2 regions of the Metabacillus sp. 22489 genome follow, and region 1 is predicted to be linked to the other one. Evidence: riboswitches for the same ligand, from Rfam matches in the RefSeq annotation. Region 1 holds a riboswitch; the other holds the start of a gene.
What was found. Region 1 has a riboswitch for cyclic di-AMP ahead of ACTJJ9_RS10395 (TrkH family potassium uptake protein). Riboswitches for the same ligand answer to the same signal wherever they lie in the genome.
Positions count from the first base shown of each region.

Region 2: another riboswitch for cyclic di-AMP. It lies ahead of ACTJJ9_RS11710 (cation:dicarboxylate symporter family transporter); the one in region 1 lies ahead of ACTJJ9_RS10395 (TrkH family potassium uptake protein).

Region 1 is NZ_JBQENT010000013.1:112,398-115,656, forward strand. Features, by position in the region: gene ACTJJ9_RS10390 (DUF2294 domain-containing protein) at 165-539, opposite strand; cyclic di-AMP (ydaO/yuaA leader) riboswitch at 790-929, shown strand; gene ACTJJ9_RS10395 (TrkH family potassium uptake protein) at 1,399-2,736, shown strand; gene ACTJJ9_RS10400 (potassium channel family protein) at 2,793-3,259, shown strand, end outside.
Region 2 is NZ_JBQENT010000016.1:85,747-89,005, forward strand. Features, by position in the region: gene ACTJJ9_RS11705 (hypothetical protein) at 1-262, opposite strand, end outside; gene ACTJJ9_RS11710 (cation:dicarboxylate symporter family transporter) at 766-2,022, opposite strand; cyclic di-AMP (ydaO/yuaA leader) riboswitch at 2,141-2,295, opposite strand; gene ACTJJ9_RS11715 (6-phospho-beta-glucosidase) at 2,612-3,259, opposite strand, start outside.

The DNA of each region.
Region 1 (3,259 bases):
TTTTCGCTTTCTGAGTGCTGTTCTGGGGGCTTCTCGCCATTCGGTCTTGTGTAGGATCCCTTGCCACACTTCTTACCGTATGCGCTCCAATAAACAAACTACATAGAATTCTACATTTTAGCTTTAACATAGCTAAAATTTAAAAAGCCATACAAAAATAAGATTCAATTATTCATTTCAATCCATTTTTCTAAGTTCCTATCTAAAATAAACACTTCTATTCTTTCACCTGTACTTGTGCTTATATCACTATGTGATGAAAGTACCTTACATCCAGTATATTGTTCGATTATTTTTTCATACTCCTGACAATATTTTTCTCGCAGTAATTCTCTCATTTCCTTAACAAGTTTTTTCCCAGGATCGCTATTGACTAAATGTTTTTCTTCCACAGTCAAAACTCCTTTGTAGCGTGTAATCATCATGTCATAAACGATATATGTTTTTGCCTCCTGTGGGCCTTTTCCGATTAATTCACGCTGAAGCTTAATTAATTCTTCACTTATTTTTGCCTCTAATTTCTTTTTGGAATAATTCATAAAACCTCCATAGCATATCTGGGATTCATGGAGTAATTCTAATGTCCGAATAAAGTTTTTGTCAATCCATATTTTAATTTTTTTACAAAACCTTAAAATCCATAAAAACAAGGAGAAATATTACGAAAAACAGTATTATCATGAGTTTTAATAGTAAAAATGGCTGAATATCGTCATTTTTAACGAAATATTGAACTTCCAAGGGGTTTACAGTGCAATGATGATAAGCGTAGAATTATCTCCGTAAATCAAATATTAATGGTCAAATCTCATAATATGAGAACGGAGGAACCAATTATTTGGGGTTAATTCTGCTTTTGCAGAAGGGATGAGAAACTCTTTCGCCATTCTACCCGTCAGCTAACTTCGTCGACTAAAGCGAAGGAGGTCAAAGGACCACCTAATACAGGGGGCTTTTTTGTTTTATGATGGAGCAAAAGAGCAGCCTGATCAAAAAAGGTCTTTTTTTGTGCTTTAAATGTGAAAGTACCTCTTGGAAGATAGAACACAAAGCAGCCTTAAATGCTGGGTGTTTTATAGACCAATGAATACATTTTCTCCATTAAAGATGTTTGGAAATGACAATTTCTTTAAATTTCATCAGAATTTTTGAATAGTTTCTGCTGGAATCTATTTTGATATTGTTCATTTTAACATGGAGGAAAGTAATCATTGGTCTTTATTTATGGCTATTTTCGTAAATTAACAATCGTTTAAGCAGGTGGAATACAACTCGGCTGTTATAAGCAACATAAGCAAATACAGAAAGATTTATTTTTTCAAAGCATGTAATAAATGATTAAAAGCAATGGAAAAATTAGAAGAGTTTCTAACTTTAAGGTAATTCAAGGAGATTACTATGAAAAAAATAAATGATTATTTAAATCCGCCAAAAATTTTAGTATTAGGCTTTGCGATTATCATTTTGATCGGAACGTTTTTATTAACATTACCGATTGCTACAGAAAACGGAAAAGGTCTATCTTTCTTAGATGCATTATTTACGGCTACTTCCGCTACTTGTGTAACAGGTCTTGTTGTTGTAGATACGGCCGATACGTTTTCTACATTTGGTGAGCTGGTCGTATTAACGCTCATTCAGGTTGGTGGATTAGGTTTTATGACGTTTGGAACGTTTTTATTTATATTATTAGGCAAGAAAATCTCTTTAAAAGAAAGATTAGTTTTGAAGGAAGCATATAATAACATCTCAATTTCAGGGATTGTCAAATTGGTAAAGCGAATTTTGTTGTTCACTATAATCATTGAGACAATTGGCGCTACCATCCTTTCGATTCGTTTTTCCTTTGACATGCCAATAGGAACAGCGATTTATTACGGCTTTTTTCATGCCATATCGAATTTTAATAACGCTGGTTTTGATTTAATGGGGGAGTTCCGAAGCTTGACAGACTATGTTGACGATCCCTTTGTTGTCTTAACGATATGTTCGCTTATTACTTTAGGTGGCTTAGGATTCATTGTTTTTAATGAACTATATGAATACCGAATGACGCGCAGATTATCGGTAAACACAAAAATCGTTTTAATTACAACTTTCATTTTAACTGCAGGTGCTTCAATTTTAATTTTCCTTTTTGAATACAATAACCCTAACACATTAGGCACTCTAGATAGTTCAGGAAAAGGGTATGGTGCTTTGTTTCATGCAGTTACTCCAAGGACAGCTGGTGCAAACACATTGCCGATTGCAGATTTAACACACGCAAGTTTATTTTTAACAATTATCCTCATGTATATCGGTGCTGGTTCAGGTTCAACAGCTGGTGGGATAAAAATCACTACCTTTGCTGTTTTAATGGCAACCTTTTGGTCCCAACTTAAAGGGAAGGAAGATATTGTTTTATTTAAACGAAGAATTGAAATGCAAACAATATTAAAGGCTATAACTGTGGCATTAAGTGGCTTAATGATTATTTTGCTCGTGACAATTTTATTAAGTATTACAGATAAGGGTCATCATTTCATTATGTATTTATTTGAAGCGACCTCTGCTTTTGGAACTGTAGGCTTGTCAATGGGATTAACGCCAGAACTTTCCAGCTTCGGACGGGTCATTATTATTTTTACAATGTTTGTAGGTCGATTTGGTCCATTAACTCTTGGCTTTGCGATTACGAGAAGACGGACGAAAGAGGCTTTCCACCATCCTAAAGGAAAGATTATGATCGGGTAACATAGGCTTCAACTTTAAGAGGATTTGGATAAACTATAAGTATAGGAGTGGCATAAATGGCTACAAAACAATATGCGGTTATTGGTTTAGGTAGATTTGGAACAAGTATTGCTCGAAGATTACATGATGCTGGTCAAGAGGTGCTTGGAATTGATATAAATGAGGAGCGTGTAGATGCTGCAGAATCATTTGTTACCCACGCAGTTATCGCTGATAGCACTGAAGAAAAAGCACTTACTGCTCTAGGAATTCGAAATTTTGATTGTGTAATAGTTGCGATAGGCGATGATATGCAGTCCAGTATTTTAACGGTTATGCTATTAAAAAACTTAGAAGTGAAAAAGGTTATTGCTAAAGCGTTAGGAAAGCGACATGGTCAAGTTTTAGAGCATATCGGGGCAGATTGGATTGTTTATCCTGAACGGGATATGGGAGAACGTGTTGCAAATCAGCTTTTATCACCTAATATGCTTAATTACATAGAATTATCAAAAGAATACAACATAGAGGAAATATTAATTCC
Region 2 (3,259 bases), on a different contig from region 1:
ATGAATTGTAGGTTTTTAACTGATTTGCAACAACTCTATGGCGAAATGACTGATATTGGTCCTTAAAATTAATTACTGGTCCAGCATTTCGAAACACGATTAAGTCAAAGTCCTTTTCAAACATTTCGGTATCCTTAGGATGACAAATGACAACTTGAAAATCTTTCCTTAATTGAGAAGTTAGAAATAAATCCTCCTCATAATACACTCTTGCTCCTTTCGCTTGATAGTATAAGTCTGTTACAAACAATAACTTTGCCAATATGCCCCACCTACCCTATATTTTTTGATGACTTCTTTAAAAGTAAAGGAAGTATATAAATAAAAGTTTATGAATGCATTCACCCCTCACTCTCCCTTTTAATATCGTTCCATTTTTGGAAATTTTTTATAGTAGCATTGTTTCATTTATTTTTAAGTCAAAATACACTTAAAATTAGATATTATCCTACAAAATAATTAAAAGCTTAATTCCCATTATCATTTCAAAATATAGAAAAGTAGAGGAGAGCACTATATTCGCTAACAACATCACTAAGCATTTCATGAAAAGTCCGTATAAGCGCTTCATATTTGTGATAAATAAAAAACGTTCCTACTAAATGTAAGAAACGTTGATAGAACTGTATTTAGCTCATACGGTTTTGGCTCTTACTACGAGTGTTTTACTGAAAAGGTAATCCCAGAATCATCTCACAAAAAAGACCTTCAACATTAACGTTGAAGGTCTTAATTTCACAGCTTTTCATGCTTGCTGAGACAATTTTATGAAGCATCTTTCATGTTTTCAAGAGGAGGGTTAAATTGCCCTTCCCATTTAGCGACAACAATCGCTGCTAATGAATTTCCTACTACGTTCACCGCAGTACGTCCCATATCTAGAATTCGGTCAATACCAGCAATAATCGCTAATCCTTCAGCAGGTAAACCAATTGTGCTAAATGTTGCTAATAGAACAACGAATGAGACACCAGGTACTCCTGCCATACCTTTAGAGGTTACCATCAAGACAAGCATTAGGGTTATTTGTTGGCCAATGCTTAGTTCAATGCCAAACATTTGCGCAATAAATAATGATGCGATTGCTTGATATAAAACAGAACCATCTAAATTAAACGAGTAACCTGTTGGAATAACAAAAGTCGCAATATGCTTTGGACTTCCTGCTTGCTCCATTTTGTCCATAATTTTCGGAAGTACCGTTTCCGAACTTGATGTTGAAAATGCTAAAATTAACTCTTCTTTAATCATCTTCAATAATTTAAAGATACTGAACCCAACAATTTTACCCATTATGCCTAAGACCACAATGACAAAGAAAATCATTGTTCCATAAACAGTAAGAGCTAATTTACCTAATGGAATAAGTGATGCAAAACCATATTTAGAAATCGTTACCCCGATTAATGCAAACACACCAATTGGCGCATATTTCATAAATAAGTTTGTCACATAAAACATTGCACTTGCCGTACCTTCAAAGAAACGTAAAACCGGTTTTCCTTTATCTCCAATAGCTGCAATTCCAATACCGAAAACGACAGCAAAGAAAATAATCGCAAGCATATCGCCTTCAACCATTGCACTAATTGGATTTGTCGGAACAATATGAAGAAGTGTTTCGGCAATTGTTTTTCCTTCTTGCTCTTCTGATGTTTCAACATAATTTGAAATATCAGTATGCTCCAGCTTGTCCATATTTAAACCAGCACCAGGCTGGAAGATATTCGCTGCTATAAGTCCGACAGCTATTGCAATCAATGTCATCCCTATAAAATAAGTAAGTGATTTAGCTCCTAGCTTACCAACAGATTTTAAATCACCAACACCTGCAATCGCAACGATAATACTAGAAAGGACAATTGGCACGACAATCATTTTAATTAAACGGAGAAACAGATCCCCAAATGGCTGTAAAACGCTTTGTGCCGTTTCACTTCCATAGAAAATTCCACCGATGATTATACCTAATATAAGACCGATAAAAATTTGACTTGCTAAGCTTAATTTGAATTTTTTCATTAATTACCCCACCTTCTTGTTGATTTTATATAAACGAATGTCTCAGGCAAGGGAAACAAATAGATACGATATTTCACACAAAAAAACGGCTAATGCCGATTCACCATTCTCTATCCTACTGTTTCCTCTCAATCGCTTACGAGGTTAGCTTTCAGGTTAGGACTACGGGAAACAACGAGCCCCTTCTTTTTAAAGAATTCACCAATAGCGGAACTATCCGCAGAAAAAATTTGGGTCCCCCGCTCTTAAAATAAGATTAAGCAAAAAACGAACTATTTCAATTTTATCATCAAAATACTATTTTAGTAAATAATTTAATATTTCCAGATACTTTATAGTTAGCTTTAACAATTTCTTACTATTCCAAAAGTCCCTTTATTATGCTGTTAATAAACTAATCCGTGGTCATTTTTAATCAATTGAGCCAAATAATCTTATACCAATACAATACTATACTTTCACTGTTCCTATATAAAAAAAGGATGTACCTTTTAAAGTACATCCTTCTATCAAGAAATGATTACTAGCTCCTATCAACATTCCCACCTCTGCAAAAGATGGTAAAAATGATAGAATGATTCATTTACTACTATTGATTCGATAAATCTTCCCCATTTGTTGCAATCACTTTTTTATACCAATGAAATGACTTCTTCTTCGTTCTTTTTAAAGTTCCTCTTCCATCATTGTCACGGTCTACATAGATAAAGCCATAGCGTTTCTTCATCTCACCAGTGCCTGCTGATACTAGGTCGATGCAGCCCCAGGATGTGTAGCCAAGAAGATCAACACCATCTTCATCAACAGCATCTTTCATAGCTTGAATATGTGCTGCTAAATACTCAATCCGATAATCATCCTCTACATATCCTGATTCATCTGGTATATCTACTGCACCTAACCCATTTTCAACAATGAATAAAGGCTTCTCATAACGATCATACAAATCGTTCATCGTAATACGCAGACCTAAAGGATCAATTTGCCAACCCCATTGACTTGCTTGGAGGTATGGATTCTTTACAGTCGGGAACAAATTGCCTGCCGTCTTTTCTACATTAGAATCTTCAGCTGCTGCAACACGTGAAGCATAATAAGAGAATGAAATGAAGTCAACAGTATGATTCTTTAATACTTCTAAATCCTCAGGCTTCATGTCTATCACAATGTTCTTTCTAGCTAATTCTTTTAATGCATAAGCAGGATAAGCACCCTTTGATTGCACATCAATGAAAAA